3 regions of the Barrientosiimonas endolithica genome follow, and region 1 is predicted to be linked to each of the others. Evidence: riboswitches for the same ligand, from Rfam matches in the RefSeq annotation. Region 1 holds a riboswitch; each other region holds the start of a gene.
The links. A riboswitch is a leader RNA that binds a small molecule or an ion and turns the genes downstream of it on or off. The one in region 1 is predicted to bind thiamine pyrophosphate.

Region 1 (4,202 bases):
GCTGCTGCCGATGGCCGCGACGGTCGGCATCTTCTCGTTCCTCGGCTCGTGGAACGACTACATGATGCCGTCGCTGATCATCTCCGACGTCGAGAAGCAGACCCTGCCGGTGGTGCAGGCGTCCTACCAGAACTCGCTGACGCTCGACATCAACGTGGCCTTCGCGTCGTACGCCCTCGCCATGATCCCCGCCGTCGTCGGCTATCTCGTCGGGCAGCGCTGGATCATCGCCGGCGTCATGCGCGGCGCCATCAAGTAGCCCCCTTCGACCGACCATGTCCGACCCGAAAGGAACGTGCCCGTCCATGACCGACACCCTCACCGCCCCCGCGCCGACCCCGCAGCGACCCCGCGACCGGGACTGGTGGCGCCAGGCCAGCGTCTACCAGATCTACCCGCGCAGCTTCGCCGACGCCAACGGTGACGGGATCGGCGACCTGCGCGGCATCATCGACCGCGTCCCCTACCTGCAGACGCTCGGCATCGACGCGGTGTGGCTGAGCCCCTTCTATCCCTCGGCGCTCGCCGACGGCGGGTACGACGTCGACGACTACCGCGACGTCGACCCCACCATCGGGACCCTGGAGGAGTTCGACGAGCTGGTCGCCGCGCTGCACGCAGCCGGGATCAAGGTCATCGTCGACATCGTCCCCAACCACACCAGCGACCGGCACGCCTGGTTCCAGGAGGCGCTGGCCGCGCCGAAGGGGTCGCCGGCCCGCGACCGCTACGTCATCCGCGACGGGCGCGGCGAGGACGGCGAGCTGCCGCCGTCGGACTGGGAGTCCGGTTTCGGTGGCCCCGCGTGGCACCCGATGGGCGACGGGCAGTGGTACCACCACTACTTCGCCCCCGAGCAGCCCGACCTCAACTGGGCCAACCAGGAGGTGCGCGAGGACTTCCTCACGACGCTGCGCTTCTGGAGCGACCGCGGGGTCGACGGGTTCCGGGTCGACGTCGCGCACGGGCTCGCCAAGGACCTGCCGGAGCAGCTGCCCACCCACGCCGAGCTGCTCGCGCTCGAGGCCGGCACCGGCGAGCACCCGATGTGGGACCGCGACGAGGTGCACGAGATCTACGCCGACTGGCGGCAGGTGCTGAACAGCTACGACCCGCCGCGCACGGCCGTGGCCGAGGCGTGGGTCGCCACGCCGGAGCGACGGGCGCGCTACGCCAGCCCGCAGGGGCTGGGCCAGGCGTTCAACTTCGACCTGCTCGAGGCCGACTTCGACGCCACGGCCTTCCGCGAGGTCGTCACCGACAACCTGGCCCAGGCGGCGGCCTCGGGGTCGTCGACCACGTGGGTGCTGTCCAACCACGACGTGGTGCGCCACCCCACCCGCTACGCGCTGCAGGGCAAGGACACCGCGGCCAGCGCCGACGTGATGGTCCGCTTCGCGAACGAGTGGCTGCGCTCGGGCGGGACCACGCCGGCCATCGACCCGCAGGTCGGGGCGCGCCGGGCCCGCGCGGCGACCGCGTTCATGCTCGCGCTGCCCGGCTCGGCCTACCTCTACCAGGGCGAGGAGCTCGGGCTCGAGGAGGTCGCGGCCATCCCGCAGGACCGGCGCCAGGACCCGACCTTCCTGCGCACCGGCGGCGAGCAGATCGGCCGCGACGGCTGCCGGGTGCCGCTGCCGTGGTCGACCACCGGCCCGTCGTACGGCTTCGGCAGCTCGGCCGCGCACCTGCCCCAGCCGGAGTCGTTCGGGGCGGTCTCCGTGGAGGCCCAGTCGGGCGACCCGGAGGCTCCGCTGGAGCTCTACCGCCGCGCCCTGGCGCTGCGCGCGCAGCTGCAGACCGACGAGGAGCTCACCTGGGAGCCCGCGCCCGAGGGGGTGCTGCACTTCTCGCGCCCCGGCGGCTGGCACGTGGTGACGACCTTCGGCACCGAGCCGGCCGAGCTCCCCGCGGGCGAGGTGGTGCTCACCACCCGTCCGCTCGTCGACGGCCGGCTGCCGGGCGAGGCCACCGCCTGGGTGCGCACCGCGGTCTGAGCGGTGGGACGACCACCCGGGGGTGAGGCGCAGGCCGCACCCCCGGGTTAGGGTCGAGGACACACGACGCGGGGTGCTGTGCCAGGGACGGAGAGGCGAGAGCCTCGGCTCGGCACGGCTGAGATCACACCCGTCGCACCTGATCTAGGTCGTACTAGCGAAGGGACGTCAACGATGTCGACCACCCAGTCCGAGCCCACCACGACCCGCGCGGACGTCGGCCCAGCCGACCTCGCCGAGGCGCTCGCCGCGCTGCGCGAGCGGGCGCCGCTCGTGCAGTGCCTCACCAACTCCGTCGTCACCGGCTGGACCGCCAACGTGCTGCTCGCCGTCGGCGCCGCGCCGGCGATGGTGGACAACCCGCGCGAGGCCGGCGACTTCGCCGCGGTCGCCGACGGGGTGCTGATCAACGTCGGCACGCTGACCGAGTCGACCGCCGAGGCGATGAAGGTGGCGGCCAGGGCCGCCGACGAGGCGGGCACCCCTGGGTGCTCGACCCGGTCGCGGTGGGCTCGCTGCGCTGGCGCACGTCGCTGGTGCACGAGCTGCTGTCGTCGGGCAAGCCCGCCATCGTCCGCGGCAACGCCAGCGAGGTGCTCGCGGTGGCCGGCGGGGGAGGCGGCCGCGGGGTCGACTCGCTCGATGCCCCGGAGCAGGCGACCCTGCCCGCGCGCGGCCTGTCGCTGTCCGGCCCGGTCGTCGCGGTCAGCGGCGCCGTCGACCACATCGTCCACGAGGACCGGCTCGCGCGCGTGCGCAACGGCAACGAGCTGATGACCAGGGTGACCGGAGTGGGCTGCGCGCTGGGTGCGCTGATGTCGGCGTACGCCGGTGTCACCGACGACCCGTTCGTCGCCGCCGTCGCGGCGACCGCGACGCTCACCGTCGCCGCTGACGTCGCAGCCGAATCCGCAAGCGGCCCAGGGTCGTTCGCGGTCAACCTGCTCGACGAGCTCAGCGCGCTCGAGCCCGACGCGCTCGCTGACCGCGTGGTGCTGGCGTGAGCGGGCGCGGGGTCCCCGACCTGTCGCTGTATCTGGTCACGAGCAGCGAGCTGACCGGCCGCGGGCGGCTCGTCGACACCGTCGTGGCGGCGACGACCGGGGAGTGTCGCTCGTGCAGCTGCGTGAGCCCGACGCGTCCGACGCCGACGTCGTGGCCCTCGGCCGCGACCTGGTCGCGGCGCTCGCCCCGACCGGGGTGCCGCTGCTGATCAACGACCGGGTGCACCTGGTCGAGGAGATCGGCGCGGCCGGGGCGCACGTCGGTCAGGACGACCTCGACCCGGTCAAGGCGCGCGAGCTGATCGGCCCCGACCGGTGGCTCGGGCAGTCGGTGCAGACCGTCGAGCAGGCCCGTGCCGCAGCGGAGTCGGGCGAGGTCGACTACCTCGGCATCGGCCCGGCCTGGCCGACGGCCACCAAGCAGGTGACGGTGCCGCCGCTGCTGCCCGCGGGCGTGCGCACGATCGCCCAGGCCACCGAGCTGCCGAGCGTGGCGATCGGGGGGATCGGGGTCGACGAGGTCCCGCAGCTGCGCACGTCCGGCATCTCCGGCGTCGCGGTGGTCAGCGCGATCTGCGGCCGCCTCGACCCGCGCGGCGAGGCGACCCGCCTGCGCGCGGCGTGGGAGACAGGGATTGCGCTATGAGCGGCGAGGAGCGCGCAGCGCAGGGTGCGGGCGAGGGACGAGCACGCGCCCGGAGCGGAGTGCGACCGAGCGCGACAGACAATGTGAGCGGCGAGGAGCGCGCAGCGCAGGGTGCGGGCGAGGGTGGTTCGCGTCCGCCGGTCGCGCTGACGATCGCGGGGAGCGACCCGTCGGGCGGCGCCGGGATCCAGGCCGACCTGAAGTCGTTCAGCGCGCTGGGTGCCTACGGCTGCGCGGTGCTGACCGCGCTCACGGCGCAGAGCACCCAGGGCGTGACGGGCGTGCACCCGGTGCCGCCGGAGTTCGTGCGCGAGCAGGTCGCGACGCTCGTCGACGACGTGCGGCTGGACGCCGCCAAGATCGGGATGCTGGCCAGCGCGCCGATCGTCGAGGCCGTGACGGCGGCGGTCGACGACCTGCTCGACTGCCCGGTCGTGCTCGACCCGGTCATGGTGTCCACGAGCGGGAGCCGGCTGCTCGACGACGACGCGGTCGATGCCGTACGCCGTCTGGCACCGCACACCGACCTGGTCACCCCTAACCTGTACGAGGCGG
Region 2 (4,202 bases), 1.2 Mb from region 1:
ATCGAGCCCGACGCCGACGGGGTGGCCGAGGGCGAGCTGTGCCTCGACCTGTCGGCCCACCCGCTGCCGCTGATGACCGGGTACCAGGGCGACGAGGAGCGCAACGCCGAGGCGATGGCCGGCGGTTTCTACCACACCGGCGACGTGGCGACGCTCGACGCGAACGGGTCGATCACGTACGTCGGGCGCACCGACGACGTGTTCAAGGCCAGCGACTACAAGATCAGTCCGTTCGAGCTGGAGTCGGTGCTGATCGAGCACGCGGCGGTGGCCGAGGCGGCCGTCGTGCCCGCACCCGACTCGGTGCGCCTGGCCGTGCCGAAGGCGTACGTCGCGGTCGCCTCCGGTCACGAGCCGGACGCCGCGACGGCCGAGTCGATCCTGCGGCACGCCCGCGAGCGGCTCGCGCCGTGGCAGCGGGTGCGGCGCATCGAGTTCTTCGAGCTGCCGAAGACCATCAGCGGCAAGATCCGCCGCGTCGAGCTGCGCCAGCGCGAGGCCGACAACCCTTCCGACGAGCCCCGCGAGAACGGCCTCATCGGCGACGGCCGGGAGTGGCGCGACGACGAGTTCGGCCTGCGCGGCTGACCCGACCGCACGCCGGGATCAGCCCGATGAGGGTCAGGCGAGCGGGGCGCGACGGTCGGTCTCGGGGCCGGCCAGCGCACCCACCACCAGCAGCAGCGCGGCGACCGCGAGCACCAGCCGCACCGCGACCTCGGCGCCCAGCGCCTCCTGCAGCGGCGGCAGCCAGAACGGGTAGAGCGCCGGCAGCACGATCGACAGCGAGTAGCCCACGCCGTAGCCGCTGGAGCGCACCTGCGCCGGGAACCGCTCGGCCAGGTAGGCGCCGACCGGCCCGTACGCCGTCACGGTCACCACCTGCAGGGCGGCGGCGCCGAGCACCACCACGGCGAGCGACCGCGACGCCCCGGTGAGCGCGTGCGCGAGCGGGGCGAGCAGCACGGCCGCCGCCCCGAACGCCACGAAGAACGCCCGTCGACCGGTGCGCCGCGACAGCTCGCCCGCGGCGAGCATCGTCACCGCCGACACCAGCGTCGCGATCAGCATGACGAACGGCACCGTGGCGGGGTCGAGCGCGGTGGACGCCCGCAGCTCACCGGTCAGCACCGGCACGGCCATCTGGGTGAACAGCCACAGCCCGGTCATCAGCACGAAGACCTGCCACAGCTGCCGGCGCCACTGCCCGATCACGATGTCCCGCAACGGGTTCGGGCGTCGCTCGGCTCGCTTCCAGGCCGGCGCGTCGGAGACCCCGCGGCGGTAGTAGAGCAGCATCGCGGCCGCCAGCAGCGCACCCACGGCGAACGGGACGCGCCAGGCCCAGTCGGCGTACGCGTCGACGCCGAGCACCTCGACGAGCGTCAGCGTCAGCGCGGCGATCGAGGCGTTGGCCAGCGGCGACATCGCCATGACGGCGCCGCTCAGGCCGCCGCGCCGCTCAGGCCGCGACCACTCCATCGCCAGTGGGATGGCCGCGGTGTACTCACCTCCCAGGAAGATGCCGCCGAGGAACCGCAGCGCCACGAACGCCCAGAGCGTCGCCGCCCCGAGCGTGGTGTGCCCCGGCACCAGCGCGATCGCCGCCGTGGTCGCCGCGATGCCCGCGATCGCGATGCGGGTCGTGCTGGTGCGGCCGCGGCGGTCGGCGACCGCGCCGAAGATCGCGGCGCCCAGCGGCCGGCCGAGCAGCGTGGCCACGAACACCAGGCCCGTCTGGGCCGCGGTGCTGCCCGGCCCGAGCACCCGGTCGCTGACCGGGGCGAGGGCGATCACGGGCAGGAAGATGTCGACCTGGTCGACGTAGTTGCCGAGCATCCCGCCGCGGGTCGCCCGCCTCCGGGCAGGGCTGTCCGGCGTGAATCTCGTTCTGGCAGAAGCGATCTGCGACACGGCAGACGACGGCATCGGAGTCTCCCTTCGGCGGCATGACCCGCATCAGGTGTGACGGTCGGCGCGGCAGCAGCGCCCTCTCAGCCCCTCCTGGGACTCCCGCGATGGATGTGCGAAGTGACCACCAGCGTACGACCCGACAGGAGTGCCCTAGGAACGCGCCGTACGGTGGACGGCGGCTTTCGGGCCCCCAAGTCCAGAATCGAAAGGCAAGTGACCTGAGCATGTCGGCCACCCCCACCGACACCGGGGCGACTCCCGCCGAGAAGACCTTCCTCGGCCACCCGCGCGGACTCGCGACCCTCTTCAACGTCGAGCTGTGGGAGCGCTTCTCCTACTACGGGATGCGCGCCATCCTGCTCTACTACCTCGTCGACACGGCCGCGAACGGCGGGCTGGGGCTCGACGACACGTTGGGCGAGGCGGTGGTCGCGACGTACGGCGCCGCGGTCTACCTGCTGTCGATCATCGGCGGCTGGCTCGCCGACCGGATGATCGGCGCGCGCCGGTCCGTGCTCTACGGCGGCCTCATCATCATGGCCGGCCACCTGTCGCTGGCCGTCCCCGGCGCCGGCTTCTCCTGGCTCGGCATCGCACTCGTCGCCCTCGGCACCGGTCTGCTGAAGCCGAACGTCTCCACCATGGTCGGACACCTCTACACCGACCGCGACCCGCGCCGCGACGCCGGCTTCTCGATCTTCTACGTCTCCATCAACATCGGCGCGTTCTTCGCCCCGTTCGTGGTGGCCTTCCTGCGCAACCGCTGGGGATACCACGCCGGCTTCTCCGCGGCAGCCGTCGGCATGGGCATCGCGCTGGTGCTCTACTACCTCGGCCGCAAGCGGCTGGACCCCGACAGCGACAAGGCTCCGAACCCGGTCGACGAGACGGCGCGGCGCCGCGCCGGGCTGATCGGACTCGGCGTCGTCGCCGGTGTCGCGGTGCTCATCGGCCTGCTCCGCGTCGTGCGCGGTGGCTATGCCGCCGCCGTCATCGACACGGTGGCGCTGCTGTCGGTCGCCGCCTCGGTCACGTACTTCGTCGTGATGTTCCGCAGCAAGCGAGTCACCCCGACCGAGCGACGCCACCTGCGGGCCTACCTCCCGATGTGGATCGCCGCGGTGCTGTTCTGGATGATCTTCGAGCAGGCCGCGACCAAGATGGCGACCTTCGCCGCGCGGCGCACCGACCTGGACTCGCTGGGCTTCCGCTTCGAGGAGGAGTGGTTCCAGTCGATCAACCCGATCACCATCACCCTCCTCGCACCGCTGTTCGGTCTGCTGTGGCTGGCCCGCTCCGGCAAGTTCCCGAGCACGCCGATGAAGTTCGCGATGGGTGTGGCCATCGCGGGAATCTCGTTCGTGCTGCTGGGAATCGCCGCGAACTACTACGAGGGCCCGACCGCCCCGGTGTGGGTGCTCGGCGGCGTGTTCGTCGTGCAGACGCTCGGTGAGCTGTGCCTGTCGCCGGTCGGTCTCTCGGCCACGACAGTGCTGGCCCCGAAGGCGTTCGCGTCGCAGGCGATGGCGCTGTGGTTCCTGTCGTCGGCGACCGGTCAGTCGATCGCCGCGCAGGCCATCCGGCTCACCGACGACACCCCCGACGCGCAGTTCTTCACGGTGCTCGGCGTCATCGCCGTCGCGTTCGGTGTGGTGCTCGCGCTGCTGTCGCCGTGGGCGCACCGGCAGATCGCCGACGCCGAGCCCGAGGTGGCCCGGTAGGGCGGTCGCCGGGGTCTCGATACGCGCTCGTTCCTCGCGCTACTCGACCGGCTTGGTTCACGCGCTGCTCGACCGGCTTGGTTCGCGCGCTACTCGACCGGCTCGAGCGCGGCGGCCATGCGGTCGACGGCGGCGGTGATCACCTCGGGCGAGGTGCCGAGGTTGAAGCGCACCCACCCGGCGCCCTGGTCGGGGTCGTACCAGGTGCCCGCGCTGACGATCACACCCCGCGCCGGAACGTCGCGGCCGGGTCGTCGACGCCCAGCCCCCGGCAGTCGAGCCAGGCGAGGAAGGTCGCCTGGCTCGGCACCGGGCGTACGTCGGGGAGGCGCTGCGCGAGCAGCTCACCCAGCAGCCGGCGCCGGTCGGCCAGCTCGCCGAGCAGCTGGTCGAGCCACGGCCCGCCGTGGTCGTACGCCGCGGTCGCCGCGATCACCCCGAGGTGGTTGGCGCCGTGCGTCAGCACCTCGGGCAGCGCCGCGAGACGCTCCTTGGCGTCGGGCCCGGCGAACGCCAGCGCCGCCTTGATCCCGGCCAGGTTGAACGCCTTCGACCCGCTCATCAGGG
Region 3 (4,202 bases), 870 kb from region 1:
GGTCGTACGACATCCCCGGTGACAAGACGCGCGACGTGTCGCATGTGGATGTCTGCCCGACCACACCGACCACCACCACGACGACGTCCACGTCGACCACGACCTCGACGAGCACGTCGACGTCCACCTCGACCAGCACCTCGACGAGCACCAGCCCGACCAGCTCGCCGACGTCACCGTGCACCTGCGAGCCGACGGAGACCCGGACCGGAACCCACACGCCCACCGGCACGGAGACCCCCACCGGGACGGAGACCCCGACGGGAACCCACACCCCCACGGGCACCGGGACGCACACCCCGACCGGCACCGGCACGGGCACGCCGCCCATGCCGACCGGAACCGACACCCCGACCGGCATGCCGCCGGCCCCGGGTGAGCCCAGCGGCCCGATCGTCAGCACCGGCGTCGTCGGCGACGGCCCGAACGCTGCCGCGCTCGCCGCCGCTGGCATCGCCACCGCTGGCGCAGTCACCGGCGCCGGAGTCTTCCTGCGTCGTCGCCTCACCGACGAGGGCTGAGCCGGGACCCGGCGTGAGGGGCTGATGCCCTGAAGCGCCCTGCAGCTCCTGCGCCTACCCCCGTCCGGCGCAGTCTGCAGCAGCAGGACGGACCCGCCTGGTCGCGAGGATCACCCGATCCCCGCGACCGGGCGGCCCGTGCCGGACCGACACCGTCCAGCCGTCCGTCGAACACCGCCAGACCGGCCCCCAGCCAGGCCCCCGGCCCCGAGGACTGCACCCCCAGCGTGGACGTACCTCCCGCCTGATCTTTCACTTTCCGCCACTTCCCGAAAACTCCCAGCCTTCCGAGCCGCGGCCCGCATAGCGTGCAGGCAGCGCGTGTCCTGCGGGGGAATTTCGGCAGCGCGCGTCCGGAAGTTCAACCAGGGAGGGAACACCCATGCAGTCACTCGTGAAGCCGCGCTTCGCACTCGCCACCGCGGGCGCCATCGCCTGCCTCGGCATCGGCAGCCTGGCGTCGGCCAGCGCCGACCCGACCGAGGGGCCCGACCCCTCGGCGACCACGACCGCCACCAGCACCGAGACCGCCACCGCGACCGGCCCGGCCGGCAACAACGGCACGCTCAAGGTGCACGAGCTCGGCACGCCCGCCGGCACCGAGAGCAACGACCCGAAGAGCTGCGCGTTCAACCTCGAGGGCTTCGGCTTCGACCCGAACCAGTCCGGCTCGATCGAGATCGTGCCGCAGGGCGGCGACAGCGACACCGAGGACTCGGTCTCGCTGAGCATCACCACCGACGAGAACGGCGTGGGCTCGACGGTCTACATCAACGCCGACCCCGAGGGCGAGGACGACGGTCTGACCCTCGACAACGGCCACTACAAGGTCACGATGTACGACGCCGACGGCAACGAGATCAAGGTCAAGTCCAAGGTCTTCAAGCTCGACTGCGAGCCGACCACGCCGGAGCCGACCGAGACCCCGGAGCCCACCGAGACGCCCGAGCCGACCGACACGCCCGAGCCGACGGACACCCCGGAGCCCACCGACACCCCGGAGCCCACGGACACCCCGACGGGCACCGAGACCAGCACCCACCCGCCGACCGGCACCAACCCCGGTCAGCCCACCGGCCCGGTCGTCAGCACCGGTGTCGTCGGTGAGGGCCCCAGCGGTGCCGCGCTCGCTGCCGGCGGGATCGCCACCCTCACCGCGATCACCGGCGCCGGGGTCTTCCTGCGTCGCCGGCTGAGCGACGAGGGCTGAGCCACAACGGTTGGGCCGGCGCAGCCGAGCCCACCCGGGTGAGCCGGTGAGCTGAGCCAGCCGATGCCGGCTCGGCCTCCGGCCACCCAGACCGCCCGGTCGAGCGGACCACGCGTCCGCCCGGCCGGGCGGTCTGCTGTGCGGCGGGCGAGCCTGCGCCTCGCCCGCCTCGCGGTCTGCTGTGAGTCATCCGCTGTCCGCCATATGAGGACACCGCCGTCACCACCACGGCCGGTGAGGTAGCGTCGCCCACGTCGGCTCCGAGAGCCGGCACAGCAAGTGAATGTCCCTCGCGGGAGTCCGGCGCACCGGGCTGAGAGGGGGCTGATGCGGCCCCGACCGTCCAACTTGATCCGGGTCATGCCGGCGCAAGGAGCAGTGGTCGATGAGACGCACACCGCATTCCCTTGTCGCAGACCCGCCGACCCCGGCGGGCGCCGTGGCGTGCCGCCGCAAGGAGGCGCACCACCATGTCGACACCATCCCCCACCGACGCCACCACCGATCGCCGCACCCGGCCTGCCGGGCCGGAGACCACCGATGCCGCCCCCGGCCGGCGCAAGGTCCACGAGACCGGTCCTGACGGTCTCGCGGTGCCCCGCACCGAGGTGACCCTGTCGGACTCCCCCGGCACCGGCGAGACCAACGCCCCGTTCCGGCTCTACGACACCTCCGGCCCCGGCTCCACGCCCGAGGTCGGGCTGCCCGCCCACCGCGCGGAGTGGATCCGCGCACGGGAGGACGTGGAGTCGTACGCCGGTCGTCCCCGCGACCTCGCCGACGACGGGCGCGGCGCGCAACGGCGTGGCGCCGCGAGTCAGGAGTGGCAGGGCGAACGGCGAGAACCGTTGCGTGCCAAGCCTTCTCGCCGCGTGACGCAGATGCACTACGCCCGGCGCGGCATCGTCACGCCCGAGATGCGCTTCGTCGCGGCGCGCGAGCAGTGCGACGTCGAGCTGGTGCGCCAGGAGGTTGCCGAGGGACGCGCGATCATCCCGGCCAACATCAACCACCCCGAGACCGAGCCGATGATCATCGGCCGCAGGTTCCTGGTGAAGGTCAACGCCAACATCGGCAACTCCGCGGTGACCAGCTCGATCGCCGAGGAGGTCGACAAGCTGACCTGGGCCACCACGTGGGGAGCCGACACCGTCATGGACCTCTCGACCGGCGACGACATCCACACGACCCGCGAGTGGATCGTGCGCAACTCCCCCGTGCCGATCGGCACCGTCCCGATCTACCAGGCGCTGGAGAAGGTCGACGGCAACGCAGAGGACCTCACCTGGGAGGTCTACCGCGACACGGTCATCGAGCAGTGCGAGCAGGGCGTCGACTACATGACCGTGCACGCCGGCGTGCTGCTGCGCTACGTCCCGCTCACCGTCAACCGGGTCACCGGCATCGTCAGCCGCGGCGGCTCGATCATGGCCGGCTGGATGCTCGCCCACCACGAGGAGAGCTTCCTCTACACCCACTTCGACGAGCTGTGCGAGATCTTCGCGCAGTACGACGTCGCGTTCAGCCTCGGCGACGGGCTGCGCCCCGGCAGCACCGCCGACGCCAACGACGAGGCCCAGCTGTCCGAGCTGCGCACCCTCGCCGAGCTGACCCAGCGCGCCTGGGAGCACGACGTGCAGGTGATGGTCGAGGGGCCGGGGCACGTGCCGCTGCACCTGGTCGAGGAGAACGTACGCCTGGAGCAGGACTGGTGCCACGGCGCGCCGTTCTACACGCTCGGCCCGCTGGTCACCGACATCGCCCCGGGGTATGACCACATCACCTCGGCCATCGGCGCGGCCACGATCGCGATGCACGGCACCGCCATGCTGTGCTACGTCACGCCGAAGGAGCACCTCGGGCTGCCCGACCGCGACGACGTGAAGACGGGCGTGATCACCTACAAGCTCGCCGCGCACGCCGCCGACGTCGCCAAGGGCCACCCGGGCGCGCGGGCGTGGGACGACGCGCTGTCGAAGGCCCGGTTCGAGTTCCGCTGGGAGGACCAGTTCAACCTCTCGCTCGACCCCGACACCGCCCGCTCGATGCACGACGAGACGCTGCCGGCGGACGCGGCCAAGACGGCGCACTTCTGCTCGATGTGCGGCCCGAAGTTCTGCAGCATGCGGATCAGTCAGGACGTGCGCGACCGGTTCGCCCAGGACGGCATGCGGCAGATGAGCGAGACGTTCGTCGAGCTCGGCTCCACGGTGTACGTCGACGCCGAGTCCGCGCGACCCGCACCGAGCGCGTGACCGGGCTCAGCGCGTAACCGGGCTCAGCGCTCGGCCGGGGCGGTGGCGGTCGCGACCAGACGGGCAAGACCCTGCGGGGTCACCCCGTCCAGCGTCGTGACCTGCACCGCCCCGGCCAGCGCCGGCACCGGCACCACGTGCGGGACCGCGACGGTGGGCACGCCGGCGGCGACGGCCGAGCGTACGCCCGGCGGCGAGTCCTCCAGCGCGATGCAG

Region 2: linked by a shared signal. The riboswitch ahead of QUE40_RS18070 (MFS transporter) and the one ahead of thiM (hydroxyethylthiazole kinase) in region 1 are both predicted to bind thiamine pyrophosphate.
Region 3: linked by a shared signal. The riboswitch ahead of thiC (phosphomethylpyrimidine synthase ThiC) and the one ahead of thiM (hydroxyethylthiazole kinase) in region 1 are both predicted to bind thiamine pyrophosphate.

The regions. Positions count from the first base shown of each region.
Region 1 covers NZ_AP027735.1:2,345,363-2,349,564, reverse strand. Annotated here, with positions in the region: gene QUE40_RS11910 (carbohydrate ABC transporter permease) at 1-259, shown strand, start outside; gene QUE40_RS11905 (glycoside hydrolase family 13 protein) at 306-1,997, shown strand; TPP riboswitch at 2,057-2,180, shown strand; partial or broken gene thiM (hydroxyethylthiazole kinase) at 2,172-3,001, shown strand; gene thiE (thiamine phosphate synthase) at 3,114-3,647, shown strand; gene thiD (bifunctional hydroxymethylpyrimidine kinase/phosphomethylpyrimidine kinase) at 3,731-4,202, shown strand, end outside.
Region 2 covers NZ_AP027735.1:3,570,520-3,574,721, reverse strand. Annotated here, with positions in the region: gene QUE40_RS18075 (AMP-binding protein) at 1-588, shown strand, start outside; gene QUE40_RS18070 (MFS transporter) at 622-1,839, opposite strand; TPP riboswitch at 1,920-2,027, opposite strand; gene QUE40_RS18065 (peptide MFS transporter) at 2,139-3,635, shown strand; gene QUE40_RS18060 (hypothetical protein) at 3,725-3,859, opposite strand; gene QUE40_RS18055 (MalY/PatB family protein) at 3,856-4,202, opposite strand, start outside.
Region 3 covers NZ_AP027735.1:1,479,762-1,483,963, reverse strand. Annotated here, with positions in the region: gene QUE40_RS07475 (hypothetical protein) at 1-521, shown strand, start outside; gene QUE40_RS07470 (hypothetical protein) at 904-1,731, shown strand; TPP riboswitch at 2,014-2,124, shown strand; gene thiC (phosphomethylpyrimidine synthase ThiC) at 2,202-3,986, shown strand; gene QUE40_RS07460 (HAD family hydrolase) at 4,066-4,202, opposite strand, start outside.